DNA from 3 places in the Raoultella sp. genome. Region 2 is predicted to be linked to each of the others. Evidence: riboswitches for the same ligand, from Rfam matches in the RefSeq annotation. Region 2 holds a riboswitch; each other region holds the start of a gene.
The links. Region 2 has a riboswitch for thiamine pyrophosphate ahead of ACZAHD_RS13865 (TenA family protein). Riboswitches for the same ligand answer to the same signal wherever they lie in the genome.

Region 1: another riboswitch for thiamine pyrophosphate. It lies ahead of thiM (hydroxyethylthiazole kinase); the one in region 2 lies ahead of ACZAHD_RS13865 (TenA family protein).
Region 3: another riboswitch for thiamine pyrophosphate. It lies ahead of thiC (phosphomethylpyrimidine synthase ThiC); the one in region 2 lies ahead of ACZAHD_RS13865 (TenA family protein).

Annotation. Positions count from the first base shown of each region.
Region 1 covers NZ_JBCNNS010000008.1:48,532-53,019, forward strand. Annotated here, with positions in the region: gene ACZAHD_RS02555 (PfkB family carbohydrate kinase) at 1-327, shown strand, start outside; gene ACZAHD_RS02560 (GntR family transcriptional regulator) at 301-1,047, opposite strand; gene thiD (bifunctional hydroxymethylpyrimidine kinase/phosphomethylpyrimidine kinase) at 1,089-1,889, opposite strand; gene thiM (hydroxyethylthiazole kinase) at 1,886-2,662, opposite strand; TPP riboswitch at 2,697-2,793, opposite strand; gene ACZAHD_RS02575 (glycoside hydrolase family 28 protein) at 3,000-4,349, opposite strand.
Region 2 covers NZ_JBCNNS010000072.1:17,305-21,792, reverse strand. Annotated here, with positions in the region: gene ACZAHD_RS13875 (class I SAM-dependent DNA methyltransferase) at 1-110, opposite strand, end outside; gene ACZAHD_RS13870 (GGDEF domain-containing protein) at 130-1,371, opposite strand; TPP riboswitch at 1,775-1,876, shown strand; gene ACZAHD_RS13865 (TenA family protein) at 1,942-2,634, shown strand; gene ACZAHD_RS13860 (ABC transporter ATP-binding protein) at 2,631-3,359, shown strand; gene ACZAHD_RS13855 (ABC transporter permease) at 3,356-4,096, shown strand; gene ACZAHD_RS13850 (ABC transporter substrate-binding protein) at 4,106-4,488, shown strand, end outside.
Region 3 covers NZ_JBCNNS010000079.1:7,360-11,847, reverse strand. Annotated here, with positions in the region: gene hemE (uroporphyrinogen decarboxylase) at 1-387, opposite strand, end outside; gene nudC (NAD(+) diphosphatase) at 427-1,200, opposite strand; gene rsd (sigma D regulator) at 1,294-1,791, shown strand; TPP riboswitch at 1,846-1,959, shown strand; gene thiC (phosphomethylpyrimidine synthase ThiC) at 2,045-3,940, shown strand; gene thiE (thiamine phosphate synthase) at 3,940-4,488, shown strand, end outside.

The DNA of each region.
Region 1 (4,488 bases), on a different contig from region 2:
GGATTTTCGCCCGGGGTCAGCGAATTTGGCGCCGCCTGGCTGAACAAATATGCCGCCCCGTTGATTGTGCGTCTGGATAAAGAAGGCGCCTGGTATTTCAGTCCGCAGGAGAGCGGCCTCGCCGCCCCTTTCCCGACCGAGATCGTCGATACGATCGGTGCCGGAGACAGCCATGCCGGCGGTACGCTTGCCGGGCTGGCCGCTGGCTGGAGCCTGGGGGAAGCGGTTACGCTGGGTAATGCCGTCGCAGCCTGGGTCGTGGGCCATCGGGGCGGAGATTGCGCCCCGGACCGCGAAGCGCTACTCTTCGCACACAAAAACATATAGGTCGCTGCGGCAGTAGCTGATGCTGTATTCGATGGGGTGCTGGTGCTGATCGAGGGCAACCTGCTTGATCACCAGCACCGGGATGGCGCTGTCCATTTTAATATGCGCCTGAAATTCGGCGTCCGGCATCCGGGCGCTGACGCGCGAGCGGGTTCGCTGCGGCAGAATCTGCTGGCTGCGGAAGTAGTCGTACAGCGAGACACTGATCGCATCGACGTCATGGATCAGGTGCGCAGGCACCCAGGACTCTTCCAGCGAAACCGCGTCCTCGTCAACATAGCGAATGCGTTTGAGCATAAACACATCGCTGCCTGCCACGATGGCCAGTTGCCGGGCAACCTCCTCCGGACATTTGACAACGCGTTTGTGCACCCACAGCGTATCCGGCTTCTTACCGCGTAAAACCACCTGCTGAGTAAAACCGCGCGCTTCTTTCAGCGAATATTCAAAGATATTGTTGATCTGTGTCCCGTAACCCCGCGAACGGGTCACCACGCCTTCGTCTTCCAGCAGCTGGAGCGCTTTGCGTACGGTAATACGCGACACGCCGGTCAGTTGGCTGAGATCGCGTTCACCGGGAAGAATATTGCCGTTTTCCAGCCAGCCGCTGCGCACGGCATCCTTGATCGTGTCGGCAAACTTCAGATAGAGCGGCGCGTTATTCGGCGCCGCAATTCGTTCAACAAGCTGGGTAATTAACCGGGTATGCGCCTGTTCCATTTATCTTTTCCTGGCAGAATCCTCACGCCAGTATATCAGGCTTACCACCACGCGTGGAAATGGTGAACCGGCCCGATACCGTGGCCTACCTCCAGCGAATCCGCCTGTGACAGCGCCGCAGAAAGCCAGCTTTTCGCCTCGGCAACCGTCTCTCCCCAGTCGCGATAGCGTGGGCGCAGCGCCGCCAGCGCCGCGGAGAGCGTACAGCCGGTTCCGTGGGTATTTTTAGTCTGGATCCGCGGCGTGGTGAAGCGCTGCTCGCCATCGCGGGTGAACAGCCAGTCCGGGCTTTCCGCGTTGTCGAGATGACCGCCTTTCATCAGCACCGCGCCGCAGCCCATCGCCAGCAGCGCCCGCCCCTGCTCCAGCATCTCTTTTTCATTTTTCGCGTGCGGTGCATCCAGTAGCGCCGCTGCTTCCGGCAGATTCGGCGTGATCAGCGAAACCTGCGGCAGCAGGCGGGTGCGTAACGTCGCCACCGCTGAAGCCGAGAGCAGCGGATCGCCGCTTTTCGCCAGCATCACCGTATCGAGGACAACGTTCTCAATCTGATAGCGTGTTAAACGCTCCGCCACGGCTTCCACGATATCCGTTTCCGCCAGCATGCCAATTTTCGTGGTATCGATGCGAACGTCGCTGAATACCGAATCCAGTTGCGCGGCAACAAAATCCGGGTCGATGCGATAGACCGACTGCACGCCGCGGGTGTTTTGCGCCACCAGCGCGGTGATAACCGAACAACCATAGGCTCCCAGGGCAGAGAAGGTTTTCAGATCGGCCTGGATCCCCGCGCCGCCGCTGGGGTCGGTACCGGCGATAGTCAGCGCATTAATGCGTTTCATCCTTTGTTCTCCCCGTACAGCGCGTCAAGAAATGCCGGGGTAAAACTGCCCGGTCCTCTGCCGCGCGCCGCCACGCCGCCCGCCTGTTTCATCAGGCCGCAGGCGGCGGCGACGTTTTCGAGGCGATCGCCGGGCATGGCGGTACTGGCTGCCACCACCGCCGAAAGCGCGCAACCGGTTCCCACGACCCGGGTCATTAACAGATTACCGCCGGTGACCGCGCGCGTACGCTGGCCGTCGGTGACGTAATCCACTTCGCCGGTCACGGCAACAATGGTACTGATCTGCCGTGCCAGTGCCTGTGCAGCGGGCAGAGCTGCCACCGCAGTATCAGTGGTATCGACCCCGCGCCCGCCGGCACTCATTCCGGCCAGCGCCATAATCTCGGACGCGTTGCCGCGAATGGCGGCCGGCTGCAGGCTCAGCAATTCATGACAAAACGTGCTGCGCAGGGTTAACGCCCCGACCGCCACAGGATCCAGCGCCCACGGTTTGCCCGCATTTTGCGCGCTGAGTGCCGCGGCGCGCATCGCCTGCGCACGGTCGACGGTTAAGGTTCCGACGTTAATCAGCAGCGCATCCGCGAGCGCCGCAAACTGGCTCGCTTCCTGCGGATCGATCACCATCGCGGGCGAGGCGCCGACCGCCAGTAGGACGTTGGCAGTAAAGGTCTGTACCACATCGTTAGTCATGCAGTGAACAAGGGGGGAATGACGGCGAAAAAGATGTTGCAGGTGCGCAATATGCGCGGCATTGAGAGGCTCAGCTTGCATCGTTTGCTCCAGCCAGGCGATGAAGAAGCAACGACCCTTTGGTCTCTGACTTCCCTACGCTGGCATTATCCAGATCAGGTGGTACGGGTTTTTCTCAGCCTTCACGAAGAAGGGCACCCCGAGTCATTTAAATCAAAATCAAATACTTGCGATTAATGCTCCTCATTAATCCCTGCTGAGGATAATGCCAGCGGGAAGTCCAACAAACAAGCGTTAAAACCTGCATGTGTCCCGGGTTGTGTCCCAGGCGATTCTTTAAACCGGGATCATCAATATCCTCCGCTATCGCCGGAGGTTTATCAGATGCGCCTGCCCGCTGAGTGAGAAGGCAATACCACTATGCCGGAAAAGGAACCCATTGCTCAGAGCAGTCAATCGGTGAGTAATGCGCGGCTACAGGGTTAATGGTTGCTGGTGGCGAGGGCTGTATACCGTTTGCGCCAGATGTTAAGCGGGCAAATTCTGTTACCCATTGGGTGCCGGGGCTGAATGTTACGCCATCCATCCGGACCATAAGAGGATGTGAAGCGTCATACCCCCGCAGAATGACCGTGGCAGGCCGGTCGCCGCTGGCATTGACATCCCGCAGTATAATATTCCGGTATTCCGGGAGAGATGTACCGGAAGCTGTAGGTGAATAGTGGGTATCAAACGAAACGGGCCAGCGCGTGTTGCGCATACAGATGTGCGAATACAGAATATCGCTGACCAACCCTCCACGACTGGCATCACTTTTAATACGCAATCCTGATGTGGTCCCGTCAAGCGTAAGGTTACGTACCAGTACGTCGCTGACGCCCGCATTCACCTCACTTCCGATAGACATGCCGTGCCCTGAATAGAAGTGATTGTCCGTGATGGACAGGTGTCGTGAAGGCCCGCTTCCGGCTTTGATGGCAATATTGTCATCACCGGTACGAATGAAACTGTGAGTAATGGTGACATCCTGCGAGGCGCCGGGGTCTATTCCGTCCGTATTTCTTGCCGTCGCAGGCGTATCAATAATAACGCCCCACAGAGTTGCCCCCTGGACATGGTTGAGAACGATATGAAAGTTTGGAGCATGACGCAGGCGCACGCCATAAATGACAATATCATGCGCATCATCTATCTGAATTAACCTCGGGGCGTTCTGCCTGCCGCCGGTAACAGATTGGGCACGGCGCGCCATTTCCCACCATGTTTCATTCTGACCGGCTATTCGCTCTCCTCCCTGCCCGTCAATCGTCCCTTCCCCTTCAATCCCGCCGCCGACGCTGTTTACCATAGAAATAAAAGCCCTGCAGCCGCCCCCTTTCTGGTCGATGGTTCCACAATGTCCCTGTCCTGTGTCATAGCGTCGGGGGTCATTATCTGCGAGCAACACACTCCCTGCATCAAGTCGCAGAAATACGCCAGAGGGTATTTGTAACGGACCACTTTTGAACGTATTGCCCTGCGGACCAGAGGTCAGGCGTACGGCCTGACCTGCGGGACATTGGTTCAGGGCCTGCTGCAGACGGTGCTGTACGCTGGTGCTGCTCTGATGCGCTTCCGGTGAGAGGGTCGTACAAACAGGTTGCGACAGCTGTGGCGGTTGAACAACGCGGCGGTCGCCGAAAGCCTGCGCGCTAGTAGCGAAAAGTAATATTATTCCGCTCAAGGAAACGACGACGGACTGACATATTCTGATACGTTTAATCATCATATGATCGCCTTAGGGTAAATATCCAGAATGGATGCAGGTCTGTTTTCATTGCGTAGTTTATATGACTTTCACCCGGATTGGATCCGCCGCGGGTAACAGGACCTCAGAGTCATTTAAGGCGACGTCAAAATGAGGCCCC
Region 2 (4,488 bases):
AACAAGCGAGTTGAACGCAGTTCCACCCAGCGTTGGGCATGGCGATCATACAGATCGATGATCTCTTCAGCGCATGGATTGTCCTGAGGGGAATATTCCGAGGATTGCATACGTTCTTGCTCCAGGTTTTTAATGTTTTTCGACCAGATGCAGCTTCACTTGATTTCGCCCTTCTTTCTTCGCGGCATACAGCGCTTTATCGACGCGATTAAACAGCTGATCGATCCCTTCACCTTCTTGATGTATGGCGACGCCAATACTGACCGTCACCGTACCGGTGTGCTCTGGGATACGATAACAGCTGACCGCGTAACGAATCGCTTCCGCCATTGCCAGTGCCGTCTCGATGGACGCCCCCGGGAGAAATAATAAAAACTCCTCTCCGCCCCAGCGATAGATCTTGTCCTGAATTTTGGCGGCGGATTCAAGAATTCGGGAAATAGCCACCAGCGCCTCATCGCCTTTTTGGTGTCCGTAGTTGTCATTGATCGCTTTAAAATTATCGACATCAACCAGCAGCAGGCAAAAACCTTCTGAATGAAATAACGAGGAATCAACATTGCGATAGAACTCACGTCGATTAAGTAATCCGGTTAAAGGATCGTGAGTGGCCGCAAATTCAAGTTCTTCCTTCAGATGCACCTCTTCCGTAATGTCATGAATAATACATAGCATCAACCGGGTATTGTTCAGCACCACTGGCCCGGCATAAGTCTGGACATAGCGGACAGAACCATCAGACAAAATATGGGTAAAATTAAGCGGCTTGTGGCCACCGGGCATGCTTGCCACGCTGTGCATAACGGGAAGCACATCCCTTCCCAGGATATTGATTTGCCAGGTATGGCGAGTGCGCATCTCATCGGCCGTATAGTTATAAAACCGCAGCGCGGCGATATTGGCATCAATAATTCGTCCGTCCTGCGCAGGGTCTATCAACAACATCGGGGCGGAGCTGGTCATAAAAAATCGCGAGAAAAAACGATGACTACGCTGTTTGTAATGATGCGCGGGGAGCGCCTTAAACGAGTTATTTTGCTGCAGGATTTTGACCGCTTCGAAAAGAATTAATGTGTCATATTCTTCTGATTTAATCAGGCTGGTTTTACAATAAACCGGAGACGGCCCCTCCGTCGTTTCAATTGTCCATACTTCGAATACTTCAGCTGTATTTTTGAAGTAGTACAGATAATTCTGTAGGGTGCTCTGCGGACAGCTGGAGAGCGTGCCTTTGCGCATTTCATCCAGCGACCTCTCTCCGCTAAGGATTCTGGAGGCCTGATTACAGTAGACGACAGCCTCTTTAAAAGGATGGACCACCCAGACTGGCGTACTTAATAAATCAAAAATCATTAACTCTTTTAATAACATGCATCCCTCCAGCGAACAGGCACCACGTCTCTGAACGCCCCCTCATCGCCACTCTGGTCCAATGGCGTAAGCTAATGAAATGATGTCGAAAGTTCAGATACGAGATGAAGACGCCGCAAGTATAGTTCGTTTTTGATTATCGAAAGTGTAACGGGAAAGCAAAACGGCGCTGTCGCTGACAGAAGCCGGGCTACGTGGTCGGCGTTCACCGTTGCAGAGTATTTTTCAATATGCTTTTCATTCGGCACAAATCACCCGTTAAAAGGCATCGAAAGCTAATTAAGCAGCAGAATTCTGCCGCTGCTGAGTATTGAGCGGTGATGAAAGGTGACAATGTCACATATCCAGGCGCGAAATCGCCCGCAGCCGGGATTGTAATCAAAAAGTGAATGCCGTATAACATGGCGCAACCGAGGGGTGTCCCGTGAGGGCTGAGATGGCGTAAGCCGAACCCTTTGAACCTGATCTGGGTCATGCCAGCGAAGGGACGGGTCGGCAATGTTGCCAGTTTACCGCCATTACCTGTTCATACTTCCGCACACCCGGATCTCCCCGCTATCAGGAGGTCCTGTGATTCTTCCGATCTTTACCCAGGGTATTTATGGTCGTCTGCGCCAGCAGGCGGGATGCGACTGGCAACAGTACGTTGCCCATCCTTTTCTCCGCCAGCTTGCCGAGGGAACCCTGCCAGAACGTGCCTTCCGACGCTACCTGACTCAGGACTACCTGTTCCTGATCCACTTTGCCCGGTGCTACGCCCTGTTGGTCAGCAAACTGCGCACGCTCCCGGAGATGCGCGCCGCGTCTGCTTCAATGAATGCGATTCTTGGCGAACTACCGTTGCACGTCGGCTATTGCGCGGACTGGGGGCTGGACGAAGCGACAATGGCCAGCGAAAGCGAAGCATTGGAAACGGTGAACTACACCCGCTACGTGCTGGATATCGGTCATTCCGGCGATGCGCTCGATCTGCTGGCTGCGCTGATGCCCTGCGTGGCTGGCTATGCAGAAATCGGCCTCGGATTGCTCCACGACCCGGCCACCCGGCTCACCGACAACCCCTATGCATCCTGGATCCGTAACTACGGTGATGCGGGCTATCTCGACGGCGTCACCACGGCAATCGGTCTGCTGGAGAGCGTCTGGCAGCAGCGTGGCGGCGAATCGCGCGTCGCAGAGCTGAGCGCCATCTTCACCACCGCCACCCGCCTGGAAGCCAACTTCTGGCAGATGGGACTGAATGCCGCGGCGGTCGCCCAGTGAAGATTCCGACAATTGAGGTGCGGGAATTAGGTCTGCGCTTCGGCTCGCGGGTCATTTTTGACAGGCTGTCGTTTGATATTCCCGCTGGAGAGTGGGTTTCGCTGCTGGGCGCCAGCGGCGCCGGAAAAACCAGTCTGCTGCGGATTATCGCCGGGCTGGCCGCCCCTACCCACGGTCAGGTTCAGGCCAGCGACGGGCGACCGTTAGGTCATCGTCTGGCCTGGATGGGGCAAAAAGATCTGCTCTATCCGTGGCTGAGCGTGCGCGACAACGTTGCGCTTGGCGCCCGTCTGCGCGGGGAGCGCGTCGATCGCCAGCGGGTCGCGACATTATTAGAGCAGGTGGGGCTCAGCCACTGCGCCGATGACCGTCCGGCCTCGCTCTCCGGCGGCATGCGTCAGCGGGCGGCGCTGGCGCGCACGCTGTATGAAGATCGGCCGATCGTTTTAATGGATGAGCCTTTTTCCGCGCTGGACACCCTTACCCGCACGCGTATCCAGACGCTGGCGGCAGAACTACTGACTCAGCGCACCGTGGTGCTGATCACCCATGACCCGATGGAAGCCTGCCGGCTCAGCCACCGTCTGCTGGTACTCTCGCCGCCGCCCGGTGGCCTTGATGACTCCCATCACCTGGCGGGAACGCCGCCGCGGGCGCCGGACGATCCGGCGCTGCTGATGGGACAAGCCGAGCTGCTACAACAGCTGATGAGGGCCAACGGATGAGAGGGAAACTCTTTCGCGGCGGTGTGGTGTTCTGCGGCCTGCTGATGTTTTGGTGGCTGCTCAGTCGCAGCGGCATCCCCGCGTTTCTGCTGCCGTCGCCCTCGGCGGTGGCTGCCGCCCTATGGGATAACCGCAACTGGCTGGGCTGGCACACGCTGGTCACCTTGAGCGAAATCCTCAGTGGTCTGGCGCTCGGGGTGCTGCTCGGCGTGGTGTTGGCCCTGAGCATGGTGATGTCGCCGCGCCTACAGCGCTGGCTGATGCCGCTGGTGCTGACCAGCCAGGCGATTCCGGTTTTCGCCCTCGCCCCGCTGCTGGTGCTGTGGTTTGGCTTCGGGATGAGCGCCAAAGTGATGATGGCGGTTCTGGTGATTTTCTTTCCGGTGACGTCAGCATTTTTTGACGGCCTGCGACGGGTTAATCACGACTACCTCGATCTGGCTCGTACGATGGGCGCCTCGTCAGGAGCTCAGCTCCGACATGTTCGCTTAATGGCCGCCCTGCCAGCGCTCGGCTCCGGCCTGCGCATGGCCGCTGCCGTGGCACCGATCGGCGCGATCATCGGTGAATGGGTCGGGTCCGCCGAAGGACTGGGCTATGTGATGCTCAATGCGAATGCGCGCATGCAAACCGATGTTTGCTTTGCGGCGCTGTTTATTTTAGTGCTGCTGACCATTCTGCTATGGCTGGCAGTGGATACTCTATTACACCGGCTGATCAACTGGATGCCGGAATAAGGAATCATCATGCGTAAACCCGTTTTCACCGCAGCCGCATTAACCGCGCTTCTCAGTGGACAGGCGATGGCCAACGAGAAGCTGACCCTGGTGCTGGACTGGTACATTAACCCGGACCATGCGCCGATTATGGTGGCGGAACAAATTGGCGCCTTTAAAGCACAAGGACTGGACGTTAAGATCGTACCGCCGTCGGACCCGGCCCTGCCGCCGCGTCTGGTGGCAGCCGGCCAGGCAGATCTGGCTATCACCTATCAGCCGCAGGTGCACTTTTTCGCTGATGAGGGTCTGCCGCTGGTGCGGGTCGGTACATTGATTAACTCGCCGTTGAACACGGTCATCGCCCTGGATAAAAGCATCAAAACTCCCGCTGACCTGAAAGGGAAAAAAGT
Region 3 (4,488 bases), on a different contig from region 2:
CCGCACGGCATTCATCACGTAGCCGAGCTCATCTTCCGGATCGGGCACCGGCAGTTTGTCGACATCGGCCTTGCAGGTAATCGTCGAGGTGAAACGGGGGCCTTCACCAGTTTCGAAATAGAGCCCCAGCCCCATGGCGTCCGGGATGGTCAAAATGTCCGAGAAGAGGATCGCCGCGTCCAGCGCATAGCGGCGCATCGGCTGCAATGTGACTTCGCAGGCCAGCTCGGCGTTTTTACACAGCGACATAAAGTCGCCCGCCTGGGCGCGAGTGGCTTTGTACTCCGGTAAATAGCGGCCCGCCTGGCGCATCATCCACACCGGGGTCACATCAACGGGTTGGCGCAGCAGCGCACGCAGATAACGATCGTTCTTCAGTTCGGTCATTTTGCAGTTCCTTAAGCGTCAGGCCGTTATTGTATCACGTCATTCCTCGTCAGCCCGACACATTGCCACAGTGTCTTCTATCAGACGGCGCGCTACCGTACCCGGCGGCGGCAGCAGCGGTAAATCGTCATAGCGATACCAGCCAGCCTGCAGCAGCTCTTTCTTGTCGATCACAATGTCGCCGCTATCATATTCCGCCATAAATGCGGTCATTAGCGACTGCGGGAACGGCCATGGCTGGGAGGTCACATAGCGCAGATTTTTCACCTTCAGACCGCACTCTTCCATCACCTCACGGGCAACCGCCTCCTCAAGGGTCTCCCCCACTTCGACAAATCCAGCCAGCACCGTATGTACGCCATTACGATGGCGGGTGTGCTGTGCCAGCAAGATCGAGTCGTCCCGGCGAATCGCCACGATCATGCAGGGTGCGATTTGCGGGTAATAACGCTCGCGGCAGTGGTTGCAGAGCATCGCCCATTCGGTTTTGCTGGGATGCATAGGATGCCCGCAGTAACCGCAAAATTGATGCGAGCGGTAAAATTCGGCGAGCTGAACCCCGCGTCCCGCCAGCTGAAACAGTCCCGGATCCTGATCCAATAACTGCCGCAACGATCCCATATCATGCCGACGATCCTGGCGCACCATCCATACCGCGTCGCCTTGCCATTCGCCAATATGCAGCGCGTGCTGGCCGACAAGATTGAAATTTACCGCTTCGCCATGTGGTAATTCCCCATCGGGTAACCATAATTTTTGTTCGTGACTGACGATCCACCAGCCGCGATCTAATTTTTCAATAATACGATCCATATCTATTGCACTACCTTCGTTTTACTGGCACTTTTAACATTATATTTACATTTTGGTGAGCAACGTTATTTTCTTAATCTTGCGGAGTCAACCATGTTAAACCAGCTGGAAAACCTGACGAAACGTGTTGGAGGCAGTAATGAACTGGTCGATCGCTGGCTGCATGTACGTAAGCATTTGCTCGTCGCTTACTACAAGCTGGTTGGCCTGAAACCGGCAAAAGAATCCTTTATGCGGCTTAACGAAAAGGCGCTGGATAACTTTTGCCAAAGCCTGGTGGATTATCTCTCCTCCGGCCATTTTAGTATTTATGAACGTATTCTTGGCGAAATGGAAGGTGATACGCCGCTTTTGGCGGCCACCAGGCTCTATCCGCAGCTGGAAGCCAATACCCAGCAAATTATGGATGACTACGACTCCTGCCTCGAAAACGCCATCGATCACGATAATTATCTTGAGTTCCAGCAGGCTCTGTCCGATATCGGCGAAGCGCTGGAAGCCCGCTTTGCGCTGGAAGATAAGCTGATAGCCCTCGCCATTTCGTGCAACCTGCAAGACAACGTCAGCGACAATATCGCGCCGACGGCTTGAGTTGTGAATCGTTAGCGAGTAATTTACAGACATTCTCCCTCTACGGAGGGAGTTGTTATCTTGTCGGAGTGCCCATTTTCCACACTGGAAAAGGCTGAGACCGTTAATTCGGGATCCGCGGAACCTGATCAGGTTAATACCTGCGAAGGGAACAAGAGTAAACTGCGTTTAGCATCTGCCTCTTCATGGCCGATCGCATCTGTTACTCCATCCGTCGTCTGGCAAGCCATATCCTGTTTAACTGGAATGAGCTATGTCTACAACATCACTTACGCGTCGAGAGCAACGCGAACGCGCCCAGCGCTTTATCGACACCCTGGAAGGCACCGCATTTCCCAATTCGCAGCGCATCTATATCCGCGGTTCGCAGGAAGATATTCGCGTGCCGATGCGCGAAATTCAGCTTAGCCCGACGCTTATCGGCGGCAGCAAAGACCATCCTCAGTATGAAGCAAACGAAGCCATCCCGGTCTACGACACGTCCGGCCCCTATGGCGATCCGCACATCGCGATAAACGTTCAGCAGGGTCTGGCGAAACTGCGTCAACCGTGGATTGATGCGCGTCGCGACTGCGAAACGCTTAGCGATCGCAGCTCAGCCTATACCAGAGAGCGGCTGGCGGATGATAGTCTTAACGCGCTGCGCTTTTCCGGTCTGCTTACGCCCAGGCGCGCCATCGTCGGGAAATGCGTGACGCAGCTGCACTATGCCCGTCAGGGGATTGTCACCCCTGAGATGGAATTCATCGCCATTCGCGAAAATATGGGTCGCGAACGCATTCGTGGCGAAGTGCTGCGCCACCAACATCCGGGCGAAGGTTTTGGCGCTCGCCTGCCGGAGAATATCTCCGCGGAGTTCGTCCGGGATGAAGTCGCCGCCGGCCGCGCGATCATTCCAGCCAATATCAACCATCCTGAGTCGGAACCGATGATTATCGGCCGTAATTTTCTGGTGAAGGTCAACGCCAACATCGGTAACTCGGCGGTTACCTCTTCCATTGAAGAGGAGGTGGAAAAACTGGTGTGGTCGACGCGCTGGGGCGCTGACACGGTCATGGATTTGTCCACCGGGCGTTATATTCACGAAACCCGCGAGTGGATCCTGCGCAATAGCCCGGTCCCTATCGGTACCGTCCCCATCTACCAGGCGCTGGAGAAGGTGAACGGTATCGCCGAAAACCTCACCTGGGAAGCCTTCCGCGACACGCTGCTGGAGCAGGCAGAGCAAGGCGTTGACTATTTCACCATCCATGCCGGCGTCCTGCTGCGCTACGTGCCGATGACCGCCGGACGGCTGACCGGCATCGTCTCCCGCGGCGGGTCGATCATGGCGAAATGGTGCCTTTCCCATCATCAGGAGAATTTCCTGTATCAGCATTTCCGTGAAATCTGCGCAATCTGCGCCGCCTATGATGTCTCGCTCTCCTTAGGCGATGGCCTGCGCCCGGGTTCGATTCAGGATGCCAACGACGAAGCCCAGTTTGCCGAACTGCATACCCTGGGCGAGCTAACCAAAATCGCCTGGGAATATGATGTACAGGTCATGATTGAAGGACCGGGCCACGTCCCCATGCAGATGATCCGCCGCAATATGACCGAAGAGCTGACCCACTGCCACGAAGCACCGTTCTACACTCTTGGGCCATTAACCACCGATATCGCTCCCGGCTATGACCACTTCACCTCCGGTATCGGCGCGGCGATGATCGGCTGGTTCGGCTGCGCGATGCTCTGCTACGTCACACCGAAAGAGCATCTCGGCCTGCCCAATAAAGAGGACGTGAAACAGGGATTGATCACCTACAAAATCGCCGCGCATGCCGCAGACCTCGCCAAAGGGCACCCTGGGGCACAGATCCGCGATAACGCCATGTCCAAAGCGCGGTTTGAATTCCGCTGGGAAGACCAGTTTAACCTCGCGCTCGACCCGTTCACCGCCCGCGCCTATCACGATGAAACGCTGCCGCAGGAGTCCGGCAAAGTCGCCCATTTCTGCTCCATGTGCGGGCCTAAATTCTGTTCAATGAAAATCACCCAGGAAGTCCGCGATTATGCCGCCCGACAGCATATCGAAGCCGGTATGGCCGACAAATCCCAGGACTTCCGCGCTCTTGGCGGTGAGATCTATTTACGTAAGGAGCAAGCCTGATGTATCAACCCGATTTTCCATCCGTCCCTTTCCGCTTAGGACTCTACCCGGTCGTCGATAGCGTAGAGTGGATTGAACGTTTGCTGACTGCGGGCGTTCGTACTATTCAACTGCGCATCAAAGATAAACGCGACAGCGAAGTGGAAGACGATGTGGTCGCCGCCATTGCTCTGGGACGCCAACACGATGCGCGACTGTTTATTAATGATTACTGGCGGTTGGCCATCAAACATCAGGCTTATGGCGTGCATTTAGGCCAGGAAGATCTGGAAACCACAGACCTCAGCGCAATCCGCAACGCCGGCCTGCGTCTTGGTGTCTCGACCCATGACGATATGGAGATCGACGTTGCGCTGGCCGCACGCCCTTCCTACATCGCTCTGGGCCACGTTTTCCCCACGCAAACCAAACAGATGCCTTCCGCTCCTCAGGGGCTGGAACAGCTTGCCCGCCATATCCAGCGCCTGGAGGATTACCCGACGGTGGCGATCGGCGGCATCAGTCTGGCACGGGCGCCGGCGGTACTGGAAACCGGCGTTGGCAGTATT